Tahibacter amnicola: one gene and its partner. The main gene of each other region encodes a partner of the protein of the gene in region 2 in a complex. Links are inferred from orthologs where the notes say so. Each region holds a gene or a part of one and is shown on either strand. Other genes may lie near its edges.

Region 1 (10,422 bases), 3.4 Mb from region 2 along the record:
TCGGTACGCGGCGTGATGGCATCAGCCGGAACGCCGGCGCACCCGGACACGAGGACGGCCGGTGCCACTGCCGTGGCACGGGCCGTCGTTCGCGCGGGTGCGCCCAAGGGCATGTCGGAGCCGGGCGTCAGGCCTTGATTTCGTTCTGCCAGTACGCCTCGATCTGCTTGACCAGGTCTTCCGGCAGCGGCACGAAGTCCAGCTGCTCGGCCTGCGGACGGCCGTTCTCCATCGCCCAGCGGAAGAACTCCAGCGCTGCCTTGCTGCGCGCCGCGTCCTTCGGGGTCTTGTACATCAGGATGAAGTTGGTGGCGGCGATCGGCCAGGCCTCGTCGCCCGGAGCGTTGGTGATGATCAGGTGGAAATCCTTGGCGTTTTTCCAGTCGGCGCTGGCGGCTGCTGCCTGGAAAGACTCACGGCTGGGCTGCACGAATTTGCCCGCGGCGTTCTGCACCGCGCCGTAGGTCATCTTGTTCTGCAGCGCGTAGGCCAGTTCCACATAGCCGATCGAGCCGGGAATCTGCTTGACGTACGCGGCAACGCCTTCATTGCCCTTGCCACCGACGCCGACCGGCCACTGCACCGCGGTGCCTTCGCCGACCTTGCTCTTCCACTCCGGCGATACCTTCGAAAGATAGTTCACCCAGTTGAAGGTGGTGCCGGAACCGTCGGAACGGTGTACGACCGTGATGTTCGCGTCCGGCAGGGTCACGCCGGCGTTGACGGCGGCAATTTGTGCATCGTTCCACTTGGTGATTTTGCCAAGGAAGATGTCGGCGAGGATGGGGCCGGTGAATTGCACCTTGCCGCTGGTCACGCCCGCGACGTTGATGATCGGCACCACGCCGCCGATGACCGAGGGGAACTGCGCCAGGCCGGCTGCATCCAGTTCCTTGGGATCCAGCGGCTTGTCGGACGAGCCGAAATCCACCGTGCCCGCCTTGATCTGCGCAATGCCGCCGCCCGAGCCGATCGACTGGTAGTTGATCTTGTTGCCGGTCTTGGTGGCGTAGTCGGCTGACCATTTGGACAGGATTGGATACACGAAAGTGGCGCCGGCGCCGGTGATCTCGGCGGCTGGAGCGGTCGCGGCGGCCAGCGCGGCGATGCCGGCGATCGCGATACGCGTCGTGAGGGACGTAAACACGGAGATACTCCTTTGCGTCGGGATGCGAAACACGATGTGCCGCGCTTTGTACGCGGGGCATGTTTCACTCGCGTGGGAGTTTTATTTCAGTCCTGTGACAGACCGGCCGCCTGAGTGCGGCGTGGGTGTCCGGACGAGGCGTCAACTGCTTGAAGTGGATGAGGAATACGGGCGCGGTTGTCATCGCGCTGACATGTCTGTGCGATGTCTTGATCGAGACATCGCAGCGCGGACACGCGGCCGGAACCCCGCGTGTCCACCCCGTTCCGTCTGCGCTCAGCGGCCCTTGAACGACGGCTTGCGGCGCTCCAGGAAGGCCTGGGTGCCTTCGCGCATGTCGTCGGTGGAGCAGCACAGGGCGAAGGTCTGGGTTTCAAACTCCAGGGCCTGCTCGAGCGGACATTCATCGCCAACGTAGACGGCGTCGAGGATCCCGGCCAGGGCCAGCGGCGCGGAGGCGGCCAGCTGGTCAGCCACGGCCGCCACTTCGGTATCCAGCTGGTCCGGTGCCACGACACGGGTCAGGACGCCGGCGGCCAGTGCGCGGGCGGCATCAATGGGAGCGCCCAGCAGGCACAGCTCCAGCGCGAGGCCGCGCCCGGCCAGTCGTGCCAGGCGCTGGGTTCCGCCGAAACCGGGAATGACGCCGAGGTTGATCTCCGGCTGCCCGACCTTTGCCTTTTCGCTGGCAATGCGCAGGTGGCAGGCCATCGCCAGCTCCATGCCGCCGCCCAGTGCAAAACCCTGGATACGCGCAATCACCGGCTTGGCAAGCCGCTCGATGTCGCGGAACAACGTTTGGCCCAGACGCGAAAACGCCTGGGCCTGGATCGGCGACAGCTGTGCCAGCTCGCTGATATCCGCGCCGGCGACAAAGGCTTTCTCGCCGGCACCTGCCAGCACGATGACGCGCACCGATTCGGCCTCACGGGCGGCCGCGAAGGCGTGGGCGAGCTCCAGCAAGGTCGCCCGGTTCAGTGCATTGAGCTTGTCCGGGCGGTTGATAGTGAGGGTGCGGACGGCGCCGCGGTCACTGACGAGCACGTTCTGGTAGTCCATAACCCCTTCCTGCGACGGCGAAAGCCCGAAATGGTAGCGCATGCGGGCCTCGTTCAGCTTCCAGGGGGCACCCTTCCGGCGCCCGTCGCCCGGCCGAATTCAGGGTCGGGGCGTGGCGGTAGCCCCTGACAAGGCGCTTCCGCTATGATGGCCAACTCTTTGCGGCCCACGCGCGCGTGACGGCTGTGTTGACCGGTTTCCTAGGGAGGTAAGCATGAATTTGCGTTGGTCTGTGGCCGCAACGGCGCTCCTGGCGGCCGGTGCCGCCGTCGCGCAGGATACGTCGAGCGAAAAGGGCAAGCTCAGCTATGCCATCGGTTACCAGATCGGTAACGACTTCGTCGAGCGCAAGATGGATGTGGATATCAACACCATCATCCGCGCCATGCAGGACGGTTACACCAAGAAATCCCCGGCCGTTTCCGAAGAAGTGATGCGGGAAGTGCTGGGCAAGATGCAGCAGAAGATGATGACCGAGGCCAAGGCCGAGTTCGACAAGCTGGCCGGCGAAAACAAGGCCAAGAGCCAGCGCTTCATGGCCGAGAACAAGGCCAAGAAGGGCGTGGTCGCCACCTCCTCGGGCCTGCAGTACCGCGTGATCGAGGAAGGTACCGGCGCCCGCGCCACCGCCAACAGCGAAGTGACCGTGCATTACCGCGGCTCGCTGTCCTCGGGCCTGGAATTTGACAGCTCCTTCGCCCGTGGCGAGCCGGTGCACTTCAAGGTGAACTCGGTCATCAAGGGCTGGCAGGAAGCGCTGCCGCTGATGCGCGTGGGCGACCACTGGACGCTGTTCGTTCCGCCGGAACTGGCCTACGGCGAACGCGGCCAGCCGCCGCGCATCGGACCGAACGAAGCGCTCGTGTTCGAAATCAAGCTGATCGAAGTGAAGTGATTCACCGGCGCGCCCCGAAAGGGGCGCGCTGCGTTTTGGGGCACCGGGCTCAGGAGGCGACCGGCACCACGCCGGCCAGCTCGTCCAGGGCGCGCTCCATCTCGGCCTTGATGCCATTGATCAGGCGCATGGCCGGCTCGGCATCGCCCTCGTCCGCCCCCACGCCGCTAGCGGTCGCGGTTCCGCGGGCGATGATCTCGGCCTGGTCATCGGCGACGAACTGGGCCAGATAGACATAGCCCCGCGCCAGCCCTTCGCGCAGTTCCGGATGTTCTTCCGCCACGTGCTGCAACAGGTATTGCAGCGCCATTCGGATACGGGCCTTGGGGTACGGCAACAGCGATTCCGGCAGGCCATACACCCCAGGGGACACACGGGCGAGCACCTTGCCGTAGTCGCTGACGACGCGAGTGGCAAGTGCGAGCATGCCCACGCTCCAGCTATTACGGATGCGTTAATCTAACAACCCAGGCCGTCCTTTCCTACGATGATGTTCTCAGACCCGCCGCCCGCCGTTGTGTTAAGCCCCTGTGTGGGCATCTGTTCGCTCGATCCGGACGGCTATTGCGAAGGGTGTTACCGCACCGGGGCCGAAATCGCCGCCTGGCGCGGCCTGCCGGACCGCGAACGGCTGCGCATCATGAACGAGGTGCTGCCCGAGCGGGAGCGCCGCCGCGCATGAGGAAAGCGGCGCCCGTCGAGGCCATCGTGCAGGCGCTGCGCCGGTTGGATGATCCACCCTCTCTGCCGGGCTGGAATCACGCGGATCTGGCGGATGTGCTCGGCACCGCCGAGCGCACGCCCGCTGCGGTGCTCGTTCCCATCGTTCACCGCACGAGCGGCAGCGGCGTCCTGTTTACGCGCCGCACCGAAGGCATGCGCACCCATGGTGGGCAGGTGGCCTTCCCGGGCGGGCGCATCGAGCGTGATGACCGCGACGCGATTGCCGCGGCGATCCGTGAAACGGAAGAGGAAACCGGCATCGCCAGCGGCCTGGTCAGCCCGCTGGGGTTCCTCGATTGTTTCGAGACGATCAGCGGATTCGGGGTCACGCCAGTCGTGGCCGTGATCGAGCCGGGCTATACGGTGACGCCGGATCCGCGCGAGGTCGCCGAGGTGTTCGAGGTGCCGCTGGATTACCTGCTGGACCTCGCCAACCTGCGTCGCAGCCGCGTTGATTGGCGCGGGCGCCAGCGTGAAATGTTCGAATACGAGTTTGACGGCCGCCGCATCTGGGGCGCGACCGCCGCTATGCTTGTGAATCTTCTGCGGCGAATGGAACTCTGCGATGAACTACCAGACTTTGATCAGCGCCCGGGAGCTCGCGGCGCTGCTGGATGACCCGGAACTCCTGCTGGTCGACTGTCGTTTCGAATTGTCCGATACCACCAAGGGCGAGCGCGCCTGGCGCGAATCGCATCTGCCCGGCGCCTACTACGCCCACCTGGACCGCGATCTTTCCGATCTGTCCCAGCGTCATCTTGGTCGTCATCCGCTGCCGTCGCCGGCGCAGTTCGCGGCTTGCCTGAGCCGCTGGGGATGGTCGCAAGGGCGGCAAGTCGTCGTCTATGACGACGCCAACGGATCGGTCGCCGCGCGTCTGTGGTGGATGTTCCGCCTGATCGGTCACAAGGATGTCGCGGTGCTCGACGGCGGCTATGCCGGTTGGGTGGCCGGTGACCTTCCACTGTCGACGGAACCGCCTCTGGAATCGGCCTGTCCGGTGGATCTGGCTTTCGACATGACCCAGGTCGTCTATTTCGAGGAGCTTTCCGCGGGCCTTGCCGAGCGCAACCTGCTGCTGATCGATGTGCGCGGTGCTCCGCGTTTTCGCGGCGAGGTCGAACCGATTGATCCGGTTGCTGGCCATATTCCCGGCGCCGTGAACCGGCCCTTCGTGGAAAACGTCGATGCCGAAGGCCGGTTCCGTCACGCCGACGAATTGCGCGAGGATTTCGAACGCCTGACCAAGGGTTTCACGCCCGATCAGGTTGTGCATTCCTGCGGCTCCGGCGTGACGGCGTGCCACAACGTCCTGGCCATGGAACACGCCGGACTCGCCGGATCGCGTGTGTTTGCCCCCTCCTGGAGCGGCTGGATCGCCGACCGCTCGCGGCCCGTGGCCACCGGCAACTAGGCAGGACGCGGCTGGCGCGGACACCGCGCCAGCCTGCTGTCCGGGCGCTACCCTTTTGCTTTCAACTTGGCGACAAGTTCGCGCAGCACGCGCTGCGATTCTTCGGCGAACCACAGGTCGATGAACGACTGGATGCCGAGTTTCTCGATGTCGGAAAACGCTTCGGTCAAATCCTTGCGCGACAGGCGGCGGGTTTCGCGCATGGCGCACGGCGGCAAAGCCAGCAGCGCGTTGAGCCATACCTGCGATCGGGCCACCACGTGGTCCACGTCGACCAGTTCGTCGACGAAACCCAGCGAAAGGGCTTGTTCGGCATCGACCATCGCGCCCGACACCATGAGGCGTTCCGCGCGATAGGGGCCTACCAGCCGGCGCAGACCGAACTGGATCACTTCGGGTACCGCCAGGCCCACCTGAACTTCGTTGAGTCCGATGCGGTAGGGGCCGCGTGCCATGACGCGGTAGTCGCAGAAGATCGCCAGCACGGCGCCGCCGGCCGGGCTGTGGCCGGTGATCGCGGCGACGATGGGAATCGGCGAGGTGGCGATGGCGCCGCACAGACCGAAGAAATCGCGCCAGACGTGGGTCATGGTGTCACGGTCGTGTTGCAGCAGCGACGGTACGTCCAGTCCAGCCGAGAACATGCCCGAGCGGCCAGACAGGATAATTGCGCGGGCGCCTTGCCCGGGGGCGGCTTCCACTGCCTGCTTGAGCGCGCGGATCAGGTCCGCGTCGAGGGCGTTGACCGGCGGACGCGCCAGCTGGATTTCGAGGGTGTCGTCGTGGCGGATCAGCTCGAGCATGGGGTTCTCCTGGTGGGGGTACACGTCCTTGTCGCCGCCAGCATTGCGACGCGATGCCGCGGGTGGCTGGCCAGGCTAACGCGCACAATAGGCAATCACCGGTTCCGTTGCGACAGGGCGGGCAGCGCAATGCGGACCGACCGGTATCATAGCCACATTCGGGAGTTCACAATGCTGTGCCGTACGTTATTCCTGTTGGCGGCCGCTTTCAGCATGCCTGTCATGGCGGGCGAGGGCCTTGGCATCCGCGACGGCTGGATTCGCGCCGCGCCGCCTGGCGCGACGATGCTCGCCGGCTATGCCACGCTCGTGAACACGGGCGCTACGCCTGTGACAGTCGTCGGTGCCCGGAGCACGGCCTTTGGCGAGGTAAGCCTGCACACGACGACCCTGATCGACGGCGTAGCGCGCATGCGGCCGGTGGGTGCGCTTCCGATCGCTCCCGGGGCGTCGGCGTCACTCGCGCCGGGCGGTCATCACCTGATGCTCATGGCGCCGTCCCAGCCGATGACGGTGGGAACAGGCGTGGAGATTGAGCTGGTGCTGCAGTCAGGTGAAACGATTCCCGGCCGCTTTACCGTGCGTGACGCGGACGCCGTACCGGCGGACCACGCTCACTCGCACTGACAGGCCTCGCGGATCGCCTCGGGCAGGGGAATCGAACGGCCCGAGGTGGGTTCGATCCACACCATGACGACGTTTCCGTCGGAGTAGAGGCGTTCGGGCTGCGCGGCGTCGACGATGCGGTGGCTGACGGTCAGCGAGGCGGTGCCCAGGCGTTCCGCATACAGTTCCACGATCACCTCGCCCGGCCATTCGATCTGCTGGCGATAGTTCACGTGCGTGGCCGCCAGCACGGGCATATAGGTTTCGGTGAACCATTGCCCCTTGATCTGCGACAGCCACACCAGGCGTGCTTCTTCGAGGTAACTGAGGAACGTGGCGTTATTGACGTGGTTGAAGGCATCCAGGTCACGCCAGCGCACCCGGATGGGCACGCTGGCGAGCAGGCACGGCGCGTGGGGCGGTGCAACTTCCTGCACCGTCGTGTCAGGCGAAGTCCCTTTGCGCCGTTTCCCCGTCATGCCGCTTCCTTCTTCTTGCCGTTGCCGTTCTTCGTGGCAGTGGCCTTTCCATTGGCCTTGGCGGTGGATGCCGGCGCCGGTTCGAGCAGGCGCGCCAGGAAGCGACCCGTGTGCGAACGTTTGTTGCGAGCCACCTGTTCCGGTGTGCCGACGGCAATGATCTCGCCGCCGCGATGACCACCCTCGGGACCGAGGTCAACCAGCCAGTCGGCGGTCTTGATGACATCCAGATTGTGTTCGATCACGACCACCGTGTTGCCGTCTTCGCTCAGGCGATGCAGAACCTGCAGCAACTGCTCGATATCGTGGAAATGCAGTCCGGTGGTGGGCTCGTCCAGGATGTAGAGCGTGCGTCCCGTATCGCGCTTGGACAGCTCGCGCGACAGCTTCACGCGCTGCGCTTCGCCACCGGACAGCGTCGTCGCGCTCTGGCCGAGCTTGATGTAGCTCAGGCCCACGTGCATCAGCGTGTCGAGTTTGCGCGCCAGTTGCGGCACCTTTTCGAACAGCTTGAAGGCGTCTTCGACGGTCATGTCGAGCACGTCGGAGATAGTGTGACCCTTGTAGGTGATCTCCAGCGTTTCGCGGTTGTAGCGCTTGCCGTGGCAGGCGTCGCAAGGCACGTAGACGTCGGGCAGGAAGTGCATTTCCACCTTGATCATGCCGTCGCCCTCGCAGGCTTCACAGCGGCCGCCCTTCACGTTGAAGCTGAAACGACCGGCACCGTAGCCGCGGGCGCGGGACTCGGGCACCTGGGCGAACAGTTCGCGCAACGGCGTGAACAGGCCGGTGTAGGTGGCCGGGTTTGAACGTGGCGTGCGCCCAATGGGCGACTGGTCGATGTCGACGACCTTGTCGAACAGCTCAAGGCCTTCGATCTTCCCGTAGGGCGCCGGCTTTTCATTGGCGCCGTTGAGTTCTGCCGCGGTGATGCGGAACAGCGTGTCGTTGATCAGCGTGGATTTGCCCGAGCCGGACACGCCCGTGACGCAGACGAACAGACCGGCGGGAATTTCCAGATCCACGTTTTTCAGGTTGTTGCCGCAGGCACCCTTGAGACGGAGCATCCGCTCCGGATCCGGTACGCGACGCTTCGCGGGTACGGCGATGTGGCGCTTGCCGGAAAGGTACTGGCCGGTCAGCGAACGCGGACTCTTGAGCACATCCTTGAGCGTGCCCTGCGCCACGATCTCGCCGCCGTGCACACCGGCACCGGGACCGATGTCGACGACGTGGTCGGCCAGGCGGATCGCGTCCTCGTCATGCTCGACGACGATGACCGTGTTGCCCAGGTCGCGCAGGCGGGTCAGCGTGCCGAGCAGGCGCTCGTTGTCGCGCTGGTGCAGGCCGATGGAGGGTTCGTCCAGTACGTACATCACCCCGACCAGGCCAGCGCCGATCTGACTGGCCAGACGGATGCGCTGCGCTTCCCCGCCGGAGAGCGAATCCGCCTGGCGATCGAGCGTGAGATAGTCCAGGCCCACGTCGACCAGGAAGCGCAGGCGCTCGCGAATTTCCTTGACGATCTTCGCGGCGATCTCGCCGCGCCAACCGGCCAGCTTGAGCGCCTGGAAGAAGTCCAGGGTGTGGTCGATCGGCAGTGCCGTGAGCGAGGCGAGATTGCGCTCGGCGACGAACACGTTGCGCGCCGAACGGTTGAGGCGTTGGCCTTCGCATTCGGGGCAGGGGCGCGCGCTGATGAACTTCGCCAGCTCTTCGCGCACGACCGGCGACTCGGTTTCCTTGTAGCGCCGTTCGAGGTTGGGAATGATGCCCTCGAACTTGTGCTTGCGCGTGACGTTGCCGCCCGTCTCGGTGAGGTAGCGGAACGCGATCTGCTCGTCGCCCGAACCCTGCAGCACGTGCTGCTGGATGGCCTTGGGCAGTTCCTTCCAGGGCGTGTCGACGCTGAAGCCGTAGTGCTTCGCCAGTGAAAGTATCAATTGGAAATAGTACGCATTGCGCCGATCCCAGCCGCGTACGGCGCCACCGGCAAGGCTGTGCTCGGGATGCGCGACCACGCGTGCGGGATCAAAGAACTGGCTGACGCCCAGGCCGTCGCAGCTCGGGCAGGCGCCGATGGGCGAATTGAACGAGAACAGGCGCGGTTCGAGTTCCGGCAGCGAGTAGTCGCAGATGGCGCAGGAGAAGCGCGATGAGAACAGCATCTCCGCAGCTTTGGGCGCATCCATGTCGACCAGGATGACCAGCCCTTCGCCCAGGCGCAGTGCCGTTTCGAAGGATTCGGCCAGGCGTTGCTTGATATCAGCCTTGGGCTTGAAGCGGTCGACCACGACCTCGATCGTGTGCTTCTGCCGTAACGCCAGCGGCGGAACGGCGTCGAGTTCGTGCACGACGCCATCCACGCGCGCGCGGACGAAGCCCTGCGCTCGCAGCTGCTCGAACACCTGCACATGTTCACCCTTGCGCTCGCGGATCACCGGTGCCAGCAGCATGTAGCGATGATCGGCCGGCAGCGCGAGCGCGGCATCGACCATCTGGCTGACAGTCTGCGCTTCCAGCGGAATACCGTGATCCGGGCAGCGCGGTGTTCCCACGCGTGCGAACAGCAGGCGCAGGTAGTCATAGATTTCGGTAATCGTGCCGACCGTCGAGCGCGGGTTGTGCGAGGTCGATTTCTGCTCGATCGAAATGGCCGGCGACAGACCTTCGATATGGTCGACGTCGGGTTTCTCCATGACCGACAGGAACTGGCGGGCATAGGCCGAGAGCGATTCGACATAGCGTCGCTGCCCCTCGGCGTAGATCGTGTCGAAGGCCAGCGAGGACTTGCCCGAGCCGGAAAGCCCGGTGATGACGATCAGGCTGTCCCGCGGGAGATCCAGATCGATGTTCTTGAGGTTGTGCGTGCGCGCACCGCGAATGCGGATCGTGTCCATGGGCATGGAGGAGATATGAGCCGGGTATTATGCGCCGATTGGCGTCAGGCGCGGGGAAGGGTCGAGGCCGTACAGGTGGGGGCATCTCACCACAGGTAAAGGTCAAAAATCTGTCCTATTTAACGATAGGAAGAAACAGCGTCATTTCTTGGGCAGTTAGATCCTCCGCGCGCACCCACATCCCCGCCAAATCCTTGCTGTGCAAGGATTTGGCCGCCCCCTTGACTCAAGCGGGCTCCGTTGTCGAGGCGTATGGCCCGGGCGTCCCCATAGGAGGTGGATGCTTGACGGGCGCGGGCTGCTGATGGGCTCGGTTTGGTCGCGTGGGTGCTTGGAAAATCCCGGTTGATCAGTTATTGACCAGAATGCGCGGCGCGTTTATGCTTTCGCGCCTTT
Region 2 (10,926 bases):
GGCGGAGTGGGAGGCGAAGTCGGCCAGCGCGCCTGCGGCGGGCGGTGCCGACGCGAAGCCGGCTGCGGAAACGGCTCCGCTCGCCGTGACGGATGCGGCCAAGGACAAGGCCCAGCGATCGGAGGCGATCAAGAACGAGTTCGCCCAGATCCGGCAACGGCTGGACGGCTGGACCTTCGTGCTGTCGACCTACAAGTTCAGCGGCGTCGAGAAATCGATGGAGGACTTGCTCAAGCCCGTGGAAGACAAAAAGGCCGGTGCCAAGGCAGCCGCGAAGCCCGTACTTCCCGGAACCACACCGTAGTCAGCGCGCGGCAGGCGAATCGTCGCTGACGATTCGCCTGCCGCGCTCAGGTACACCGCACGTAGCACCTCGGCGTCCACGGCCCGTGCCCGCCCGCGCCAGTCCCATTACCGACGCACGATGTTGCGATTCTTGCCTTGTCCCCCGCGCTGACGCCCTCTTTGCTTTCTTGTGAAGAAAAGTGTCACGCCTCGTGTTGTGCGTTGCAACACGGTTCCGTTAGAATTTCTCTGTCGCGTACACAGGGTGCGCGGCATATCGGTTGATCCCCCCGCGACATTCACGATTCGCTCCCGCGTCAGCGAACGGGCGGGTGTGTCCGTCGAAAGGTCGACCGATTTCTTGGGCCATCAACAAGCCGCTCCATGAAGGGGCGCCAGCCAATTGATCGCCGCATGGCGCGTCCATGCTCGCGAAGGACTGATTGGCTGTCATCGGTTCATTAACGGAGGAACCATGAGGAAGCATCTTTTCGTCGCCATCGTTCTCGCCTACGCCGGCAGCGCCGCTGCGCAGTCGGCGTCCAGCTACTTCCCCCTCAACCAGGGCGACAAGGCCACGTTCGTCGGTGACAACAACGTCACCCGCGAATTCGCCGTCAACGCCGCTATCAACGACTGGCGCCAGGTCAGCGACCTGATGGGCGCCGGCCCCACGGGCCTGTCGGTCGGCCTCAACGGTCAGATCTCGCTGCGTGCGACCCCGTCGAGCCCGTCGCGCGTGTTCATCGACTTCTCGCGTTCGGTCAACACGACCTTCAACGCCCAGCTCGGCCCGTGCACCAAGTCGGCCACCATCGTTGCCAAGAACCAGCAGCTGACCGTTCCGGCCGGCCGCTTCAGCAACGTGGTGCAGGTCGACTTCGCCCGCAACTGCGCCGACGGCGGCCTGCTCAGCGCGTGGTTCGCGCCGGGTGCGGGTCTCGTGAAGTGGGCGGAAACCAGCATCGCCGGTCCGCGCCAGTACTCGCTGCAGAGCGCGCGCATCGGTGAAACCTACTTCGGTACGCCGGCCATCCGCGTCAGCGCCGAACTGCCGGGACCGAAGGTGCTGGTGAACGTGACGCCGAAGATCACGGCGCGCCTGAAGATCGAGAACCTGTCGAACCAGGACCAGACCTTCGAGTGCCCGAGCACCCAGCAGTTCGACATCGTCATCAACGATGCGCAGGGCCAGTTCGTCACCTCGTGGGCCGCCAAGCGCATGTTCCCGCAGGTCATCACGCAGTTCGTCGTTCCGGCAGGTGGCACCCACACCGTCGGCGGCGACGTCGAGCTGAAGACCCTCGACACGAACCTGCCGCTGGATATCGGCAGCTACACCGTCGAAGCCCTGCTGCGTTGCCACATCCGCCAGGAAGCCAGCGCGTTCGCGCCGGTGCCGTCGTACTCGGCCAAGGGCCCGCTGTTCATCGACCAGCGCGTGTCGATCGGCTTCTAAGCTGAAAGTGGACTGCCATAGGATGGCTGGTCCGATCCTTCGGCTGTACTGACGGAACAAGCCGCGACACTCCGGTGTCGCGGCTTTTCTATTCTTGCGCCCGGCGACAGTCGCTAGACTGCGCATTTCCCGGTGATGGACGCGATGATGCGCGCATCAGCTTCTTCCTGCAGATGGTCGCGGCATTTGTCGGGGCCGTGGGTGTTGCCCTCGGCGCCTTCGGCGCGCACGCGCTGAAGAATGTCTTCGACACGGCGCAACTGGCGACCTGGCAGACCGCAGTCAGCTACCTGTTCTGGCATGTGCTGGCGGCGATGTTCGCGGCGCAACGGATGCGTGGTGAAGCAGCGCCACTTGCCGGGTGGAGTGCGCGGATCTTTCTCGCGGGCATCTTTCTCTTCAGTGGCAGCCTGTTTGCGCTGGCATCCGGTGCGCCGCGGGCAGTCGGCATGATCACGCCCCTGGGCGGCGTGTGCTTCATCGTGGGCTGGATCCTGCTGGCGCTGGATGCGCGTCGCAGCGTTGCGTGAATCAACGTGCGTCGCCGCTGCGAAACCATGCGATCACGGTCAGGCGTTCACCGTGGGTGACGGGCAGCACTTCGTGCGTGGTTTCGGCCCGGAATGCCACGACAGTGCCTGCCGACGGCGCGAGGGCACAATGGCCGGTCGTACCAGTGCGGTTGTGCAGCACGAGTTCACCACCGCCGTAACCGGGGGAGCCAGGGGTCGGCGCCGGTCCATTGAGGAACAGCACGATCGAGATCCGACGATGCCGTGTCTCATCGCGTATCAGCGGTGTGTTGCCGTCCTGGTGCGCCACGAAGAAATCGCCGGTGCGGTAGCGCAGGAACTGCAGCGGTTCCAGCCTGCCGAGCGGCACATCAAAATGCGCTTCCAGGGACGGACGCAGGCGCAGGAAGCACTGCTCCACCTGTTGTATTGCCGTTGCCGGCGCATCCAGTCGCGTCACGCGCCGCATCAGTGGAAGCACGGCGGTATAGGCGCTTGCGCCGCTAACCGTCGCCGGCTCGCCGTCGAGCGCCTGGAGCGCGGCGCACAACGCCGACAACTCGGTACCAGCGACGCAATTGGCGAGCGTCAGGTGGTCCGTCATCTAGAAACGCACGCAGACGGCCGACTGCTCGCGCAGCACCGCCTCCTGCTGGAACTGCACGCGATAGCGGGCAATCACGTCATCCACCGCTGCGCCGGACGCTTCCCCGGGCGGGTGCAGCAGGATGACGAGCCGCGAGCCTTCGCGTACGAGCGAGCCGGCCTCTGAACGCCAGTAGCCTTCGCCGTCAATCACGGTCAAGCCTTCAGGGAACGCGGACGTGAGCACATCGTGCTGGAATTTTTCCCATTGTTCCGGGGTGACGGCACTGCCATCCGGACGCGATTGCCCAAAGTACAGGACGTCGCGAATGTGAGGCTGCAGTCCCGGTGCGCACGACGTTGCAGGGCGGGGCGTTATCGCGCAGCCGCAAAGGCTCACGAGCAGCAGGCCATGCAGCACCGGCCGTGGCCACGACGTTGGACTGACATGCCGTGCGCCGCATCGCGTCATGCCAGGTCCATCAGGTCCGGGTTGAGTTCCTCGATCTGGCGCGCCACCTCGGGAGCCTGGTCGAGCAGCGAAAAGCCGCGGTACTCGTATCCGGGTGCGACCGTACAGCCAACCAGGGTGTAGGCGCCACGCGGGCGCGCCGCCTGCCACATGCCGGCGGGGACCACGAAAACAGGCGCGGATTCGCGCGAAGCGGGGCCCAGCGTGTGTGTCGTGAGGGTGTTCTCGGCTGGATCGTAGCGCAGCAGCTCCAGCGGCTGGCCTTCGTAGAAGTGCCACACTTCGTCGGCATCCACGCGGTGCCAGCGACTGAGTTCACCGTCGGCCAGCAAAAAATAGATCGATGTCGCAGCAGCACGCTGTTCGTTGCCGGTGTAGCCGACTCGACTGGCGGATTCGTAGATGCGCCGGTAGTGGCCGCCCTCGATGTGCGGTTCCAGCCGGAGCGTGCGGATGAGTTCTTGGGCTCGGGTATGCATCGGGAAAGCGTAACCGATGCGGGCGCCCACCGCACCCGCACACGGGCTAGGCCGCTTTGCGTTGCGCCAGCGTGGCGAGCAGGTCACTGGCCGAGCGCAGGCGTTCGGCGGTGCCGGGCAGTTCCATGCGGATCTTGAGCTTGTCCTGTCCGTCGAGCGTGAACACGCGCGGCTGGCTCTGGATCAGCTTGATCACGGTCAGTGGTTCCACATTGGGATTCTTCCCAAAAACAGCGCGTCCACCCTGGGCGCCGAGTTCGAGGCGACGGATGCCCAGCGCCGTGGCGCGCAGCTTCAGCTCAGTGACGGCGAAAAGGTTCTTGACGGCATCGGGCAACAGACCGAAGCGATCGACCATTTCGATTTGCAGTTCGCGCAGTTGGTCCGAGTCGCGCGCACTGGCAATGCGCTTGTAGAGCGTCAGGCGGGCATGCACATCGGGCAGGTAGTCATCCGGGATCAGGGCGGGCAGGTGCAGTTCGACTTCGGCTTCGTGTTCGTTGACCAGTTCGAAATCAGGCACCTTCCCGCTCTTGAGTGCGCGGACCGCACGTTCGAGCAGGTCCGTGTACAGCGAGAAGCCAACCTCCTGGATCTGTCCGCTCTGCTCGTCGCCGAGCAATTCACCGGCGCCGCGGATCTCAAGATCGTGAGTGGCCAGCGTGAAGCCGGCGCCAAGTTCCTCCATCGACGCCAGCGCCTCCAGGCGTTTCTCCGCATCGGCGGTGATCGACTTGCGGTCGGGCAGGATCAGATAGGCGTAGGCGCGATGGTGCGACCGGCCGACGCGGCCGCGCAGCTGGTGCAGCTGCGCCAGTCCGAACCGGTCGGCGCGGTTGACGATGATGGTGTTGGCGGTCGGAATGTCGATGCCCGACTCGATGATCGTCGTGCACAGCAGCACGTTGAACCGCTGGCGGTGGAAGTCCAGCATGACCTGCTCGAGTTCCTTTTCCGGCATCTGGCCGTGGGCGATCCGGATGCGCGCATCCGGGATCAGCGCCTGCAGGTCGCGCTCGGTCTTCTCGATGGTGTCGACTTCGTTGTGCAGGAAATACACCTGGCCGCCGCGCTGCAATTCGCGCTGGAATGCCTCCCGCAGCAAGGCCGGATCCCACTGGGAAATGAAGGTCTTTACCGCCAGGCGATGCGCCGGCGGCGTGGCAATGATGGACAGGTCGCGCATGCCCGACATGGCCATGTTCAAGGTTCGCGGAATCGGCGTCGCGGTCAGCGTGAGGAGATCGACCTCGGCGCGCAGCTTCTTGAGCTGCTCTTTCTGGCGCACGCCGAAGCGCTGTTCCTCATCGACGATGACCAGCCCCAGGTCCTTGAACTTCACGTCCTGCTGCAGCAGCCGGTGCGTGCCGATCATCACGTCGATCTGGCCTTCGGCCAGCTTCTTCATGGCCTCGTCGACTTCCTTCTTGGATTTGAAGCGCGACAGGACATCGACACGGATCGGCCAGTCCGCATAGCGATCGCGGAAATTCTGGTAGTGCTGCTGCGCCAGGAGTGTCGTCGGCACCAGCACGGCCACCTGTTTTCCGGCCACCGCGGTAACGAAGGCCGCACGCAGCGCCACTTCCGTCTTGCCGAAGCCGACGTCGCCGCAGACGACGCGATCCATCGGCTTGCCGGAAGCCAGGTCCGCGACAACCGCATCGATGGCGTTGAGCTGGTCGGGCGTTTCCTCAAATGGAAACGCGGCGGCGAACTGTTCGTACATGACCCGGTCGACGGGCAGGGCGACGCCCTGGCGCGCCTCGCGCTGGGCGTAGATGGCGAGCAGTTCGGCCGCGACGTCGCGGACCTTCTCCGCCGCCTTGCGCTTGGCACGTTCCCAGGCGTCGCCGCCGAGGGAATGCAGCGGAGCCAGCTCCGGCGACGACCCCGAATAGCGCGAAACCAGGTGCAACTGCGCGACCGGTACGTAGAGCTTGTCGCTCTTGGCGTATTCGATGGCGAGGAATTCATTGGCGCTGCCGCCGACATCGAGCTTGATCAGTCCCTGGTAGCGGCCGACGCCATGATCGACGTGCACGATGGGCGCACCGATGGCCAGCTCGGTGAGATCACGGATGATGGTTTCCGGATCGCGCGCCGCACGTTTGCGGCGGCGCTGCTGTGCGACGCGCTCGCCCAGCAGCTCGCGTTCGGTCAGCACCGTGACAGGCGTGGTGGTCAGGGCGAAGCCGGTATTGAGCGCGGCGACGCCGATCGCCAGCCGCATGGGCATCGACAGGAACTCCTGCCACGATGCCACAGTATCCGGACGGATCTGCGCTGCCGCCAGCTGTTCAATCAATGCTTCGCGCCGGCCGGCCGAATCGGCGGCAATAAAGACGCGGCCCGGATAGGCCGCCAGAAAATGCGACAACTCGGCGGCCGGGGCGTCGCTCTTGCGATTGATCGGCAGCATTGGCGCCGGTTGCGTGCCGAGGCTGACGACGTGCTCGTTGGCGCCTTTCGCGACAATGTCGACACGCAACTGCCGGTTGAGCTGCTCGCGCAGCAGGTCCGGTGACAGGTACAGCTCGGCCGGCGGCAGGATCGGGCGCTCGATGTCGTGCGCGCGCTGGTCGTAGCGGTCGGCAGTCTGTTTCCAGAACTGCTCGGCCGCATCGAGCACACCCTCGCACAGCACGAAAAGCGATTCGCCGGCGAGATAATCGAACAGGGTGGCGGTGGTTTCGAAGAACAGCGGCAGGTAGTACTCGATGCCGGCCGGCGTCGCGCCTTCTTTCAGATCCTGGTACAGCGGGCAACGACGGATGTCGATCGGAAATCGTTCGCGCAGACGCGTGCGGAATTGTTTCGTCGATTCATCCGTCAGCGGAAACTCGCGCGCCGGCAGCAGGCGCACTTCTTCGACTTTCTGAGCCGAGCGCTGCGTTTCCGGATCGAAGCTGCGGATCGATTCGATCTCCTCGTCGAACAGTTCGATGCGATAGGGCTCGGCCGCGCCCATGGGGAAAATGTCGATCAGGGCGCCGCGTACGGCAAAATCGCCGGGCTCGAGCACCTGCGGCACGTGGCGGTATCCGGCCGATTCGAGTCGACGCTGCTCGATCGATAGCTGCAGTGTCTGGCCCACGCGCATTGCCAGGCCGGTTCCGCCGATATAGCTCGTTGGCGGCAGGCGTTGCATCAGGGTTGCCGCCGGCACTACCAGGATGCCGCGACGGACGGTCGGCAGCCGGAACAGGGTGGCGACGCGCTGGGAGACGATCTCCGGATGCGGCGCGAAAAGGTCGTACGGCAGTGTTTCCCAATCGGGAAAATGCAGCACTTCGAGCGAGCCGCCGGCGAATACCGCCAGTTCCGACTCCAGTGCGTGGGCGCTCTGTGTGTCGCGCGTCACGGCGACAACCAGCCCGGCGTGCTGGCGCGCCACTTCGGCAAACGCGAGCGCGGCCGAGGAGCCTTGCGGTGTTTCCCAGTAGCGACGGACTTTGGCGGCGGTCGGGAGCGGTGGAAGCGGCAGGATCGAGGTCATCGCGGCACGAATCGAAGTAGACGCGCCAGGGCCACGCCCCGGCGGGGGTCGACAAGTCTACCCGGTTTGGGGGACCCGCCGGCCGATTCCGGGCATTGCAGCGGTGGCGGCCGCGACCGCCCGTTCAGCCCGGGATGTCCTGCCGGCTGTCGATCGCGCGGGGCTGCCTGCGATGCGCTGGCGGCGCGAGCGTCAGATTGCGAGACGGACGCGTGTAAGGCCCGTGCCGTGGAATACCGGTTCGCGACGGAATCCGAGACTGTCGCACAGGGTGAGCATGCGGCCGTTCTCGACCAGTACGTCGCCCCAGATTTCGCGCACGCCGCGCGCGCGGCACGCCGCGATCACGCGCTGCATCAGCAGGCGTCCGAAGCCTTGCCCATTCAGGGCTTTCTGCACGATCACGGCGAACTCGGCGCTGTCTGTGGTGGGGTCGATGTAGGCGCGGGCTACGCCGTGGATCTCAGGTTCCGGCACTTCCGGTCCGTCGACCAGCACCAGCGCGATTTCCCGGTCTGGGTCGATCTGGCACAGGCGCGTGGCCAGGGCATCCGGCAGCTCCGTCAGCGCGTGCAGGAAGCGCATGCGTATTTCTTCGGCGCTCAGGTGCGAGAAGCCACGTTGCAGCGCGACGACATCATCGGGATGAATGGGGCGCAGGCGGAGGGAGCGGCCGTCCCGGCATTTGACCCATTCACCGTCGGAGCGGGGCGCGTCGTTGGCGGCGCGGAATCGCAGACGTTCGGGCGGGCGCACCCGGGAACGGTAATTGCTCATCGCGACGAGGCTGGCTGACGTTTTCATGCACTGCACCATGCCCAAAGGCAGTGGAGCAGGACATCTAATCGGCCGCTCGCCGCGACGCCTGATGCCAGCATGTTGCAGTTTGTAACCATGATGGTGCCGGGCGCGACCTGGTACGCACCTTGCTTTTCTTTCAGTAGCGCAGGTGGATCAGCCCAGGGCGGACAGTTCCCGGTTGAGCAGGCTGGGGTCGCCCAGGTTGAGCTCAATGAGCCGTTTGAGCTGGCTGAAACTGTCCAGGTCGATTTTCTCCCAGCGGCAGCCGAGGCGATGCGGCATGACGTGGGCAATCGACACGCCCATGCTGATGATCACGCTGCCATTGATGCGCAGGTCCAGGCGGTGGCCGCCGCCCAGCTTCCCCTGCCATTCCACCGGCCGTTCAATCAGCACGCCCTTCAGGGAGACGTCGACAAGCTTTGTCTCCCACATGGCGCTGCCCGAATACAGGCGCACGGTGCCTTCGAAGTTGAATCGTTGGAATCGGCGACGCTCGGCGCTGGAGGTTGGGGAGTTCATGTTCGCGACACTGCTGGAAGAAACGACGGCAAATCCCCTGTTGCTGAAGGATTCTGACGCCCGCGGCAGGCAGGGGCAAGCACTGTGCCCCCGACTTTCGTCGCGGCATTTGCCGCGTTGGTCAGTTCGCGCGCTGTAGCACGAGTTCCAGCACGAACTTGCTGCCGAAAAAGCCGAGCAGCAACACGCCCATGCCGGTGAGCACGAGCCGTACGGCGCGACGGCCGCGCCAGCCGAAACGCCAGCGTCCGAACAGCAGGACGCCGAACACGACCCATGCCACCAGCGACAGCACGGTCTTGTGCACCAGGTGCTGTGCGAAAAGGTTCTCCACGAAAAGTACACCGCTCAGGAGGGTGAGCGTCAGCAGTGCAAAGCCGGCTCCGACCAGGCGGAACATGAGGGCTTCGGTGAGCGTCAAGGGTGGCAGCACGCGGACGAGCCCGCCGGACAATCGATGATTGCGCAGCGCACGTTCCTGGCCGAGCAGCAGGATGGCCAGCACGGCGGCCAGGCTCAGCACGGCGTAGGCGAGCAGGGCAACGGCCACGTGCAGCTGGATCTGCCAGCCGAGCGACAGGGGTTGCGAGGATGGCTGGACGAGAATGTCCAGGGTCACCAGCGACGCCGCCAGAGGGAAGACGATCACGCCGAGCCCGGCCACTGGTCTTGCGATGTTGACGGCCAGGGTCAGGGCGGCGACCAGCAGGACCACCACGGACAGGGCGGTAAAGAAATGCAGGTCTATTCCGCCGCCGTGGCGGAGCAGTTCGGCCGCCGCATGAGCCGCGACGCCGCCGCCGGCCAGGGCGAGCCCGACAGAGCGCGATACGAGGGCCGGCCGGTTCAGCAGCGGCTGGGCGATGGCCAGCGCGCCGGCGAGGTACAGGACGGTGGCGATGATAGCCAGGACAAGGGGCAGCATCCGCCGAGTGTGGCATAGCGGCGCGGCTGCACGACAGGGATCGTGCGGGGGCGGCGATCCCCCGGGCGGGTGCTGCTATACTCCCGCTCCTTCAAGCGGCCTACCTTTGCGTCCATGTTCGAGTCCCTGAGCCAGCGGCTGTCTGCCACCATTGAGCGTCTGCGCGGTCGTGCGCGCCTGACCGAAGAAAACATCCGGGAGTCGCTGCGCGAAGTCCGCATTGCGCTGCTGGAGGCCGACGTGGCCCTGCCGGTGGTGCAGGCGCTGATCGAACGCGTCAAGGTACGCGCCGTCGGCCAGGATGTGCTCAAGAGCCTCACTCCGGGCCAGGCCCTGGTCCGCGTGGTGCGTGACGAGCTCACCTCGGTCATGGGAACGGTCAACAGCGACCTCAACCTGGCGACGCAGCCGCCGGCCGTGGTCCTGATGGCTGGCCTGCAGGGCGCCGGCAAGACCACCACGACCGCCAAGCTGGCCCGCTTCCTCAAGGAGCGGAAGAAAAAGAAGGTCATGGTCGTCAGCTGTGACGTCTACCGTCCAGCCGCTATCGAGCAATTGCGGGTGCTGGCCGAGCAGGTCGAGGTGCTGTTTCATCCCAGCGCCGGCGACCAGGATCCCGTCGCCATCGCGCGCGCCGCCCTGGACGCGGCCCGAAAGAATTTCGCCGACGTGCTGTTGGTCGATACCGCCGGCCGCCTGCATGTCGATCAGGACATGATGGTCGAGATCAAGGCGCTGCACGCGGCCCTGAACCCGATCGAAACCCTGTTCGTGGTCGATTCGATGACCGGCCAGGACGCCGCCAATACGGCCAAGGCCTTCGCCGAGGCGCTGCCGCTGAGTGGCGTGATCCTCACCAAGACGGACGGCGACGCCCGTGGCGGCGCGGCGCTGTCGGTGCGCTACATCACTGGCCGGCCGATCAAGTTCATCGGCGCCGGTGAGAAGACCGAGGCGCTGGACCCGTTCCACCCCGACCGCATCGCCCAGCGCATCCTGGGCATGGGCGACGTGCTGTCGCTGGTCGAGCAGGTCGAGCAGAAGGTCGACCAGGAAAAGGCCCAGAAGCTGGCCGAAAAGGTCATGAAGGGCAAGCGTTTCGACCTCAATGACATGCGCGACCAGCTGCAGCAGATGCTGAGCATGGGCGGACTGGGGTCCTTGATGGAGAAATTGCCGGGCGTGAACAGTTTGCCGGAGAACGTCAAATCCAAGGTCAACGATCGCGAAGTGCACCGCATGATCGCGATCATCAATTCGATGACCAAGAAGGAGCGCCGTCATCCGGATCTCCTGAATGGTTCGCGCAAGGCACGCGTGGCGCGCGGTTCGGGTACGTTGCCCGCCGACGTGAACAAGTTGCTCAAGCAGTACCAGCAGATGGAAA

The links.
Region 1: the proteins of mfd (region 2) and uvrA are in contact, whole or in part, in a crystal structure (PDB 4DFC), measured with the Escherichia coli proteins. The link is inferred for Tahibacter amnicola from one-to-one orthologs.

What each region holds. Positions count from the first base shown.
Region 1 is NZ_CP104694.1:5,354,905-5,365,326, reverse strand. The notes cover bases 6,923-10,422. They hold uvrA (excinuclease ABC subunit UvrA), read right to left. Parts: upstream 10,027-10,422; coding sequence 7,123-10,026; downstream 6,923-7,122. Other genes in these bases: N4264_RS20985 (acyl-CoA thioesterase), read right to left, coding at 6,923-7,126. Also shown: phosphate ABC transporter substrate-binding protein PstS, read right to left, coding at 128-1,171; N4264_RS21020 (enoyl-CoA hydratase-related protein), read right to left, coding at 1,424-2,206; BamJ family beta-barrel-assembly machinery protein, read left to right, coding at 2,421-3,101; N4264_RS21010 (hypothetical protein), read right to left, coding at 3,151-3,528; N4264_RS21000 (sulfurtransferase), read left to right, coding at 4,390-5,238; N4264_RS20995 (enoyl-CoA hydratase/isomerase family protein), read right to left, coding at 5,286-6,041; N4264_RS20990 (copper chaperone PCu(A)C), read left to right, coding at 6,213-6,668; more of N4264_RS20985, read right to left, coding at 6,656-6,922. UniProt on the Escherichia coli protein: The UvrABC repair system catalyzes the recognition and processing of DNA lesions. UvrA is an ATPase and a DNA-binding protein. A damage recognition complex composed of 2 UvrA and 2 UvrB subunits scans DNA for abnormalities.
Region 2 is NZ_CP104694.1:1,932,662-1,943,587, forward strand. What follows is about bases 3,639-7,642. They hold mfd (transcription-repair coupling factor), read right to left. Parts: upstream 7,292-7,642; coding sequence 3,839-7,291; downstream 3,639-3,838. Other genes in these bases: N4264_RS08105 (cupin domain-containing protein), read right to left, coding at 3,639-3,792; N4264_RS08115 (GNAT family N-acetyltransferase), read right to left, coding at 7,484-7,642. Also shown: N4264_RS08080 (DUF4340 domain-containing protein), read left to right, coding at 1-304; N4264_RS08085 (BsuPI-related putative proteinase inhibitor), read left to right, coding at 761-1,744; N4264_RS08090 (DUF423 domain-containing protein), read left to right, coding at 1,819-2,274; N4264_RS08095 (2OG-Fe(II) oxygenase), read right to left, coding at 2,276-2,860; N4264_RS08100 (DUF3574 domain-containing protein), read right to left, coding at 2,861-3,262; more of N4264_RS08105, read right to left, coding at 3,310-3,638; more of N4264_RS08115, read right to left, coding at 7,643-8,095; N4264_RS08120 (PilZ domain-containing protein), read right to left, coding at 8,246-8,614; N4264_RS08125 (cytochrome C assembly family protein), read right to left, coding at 8,736-9,539; ffh (signal recognition particle protein), read left to right, coding at 9,654-10,926. UniProt on the Escherichia coli protein: Couples transcription and DNA repair by recognizing RNA polymerase (RNAP) stalled at DNA lesions. Mediates ATP-dependent release of RNAP and its truncated transcript from the DNA, and recruitment of nucleotide excision repair machinery to the damaged site.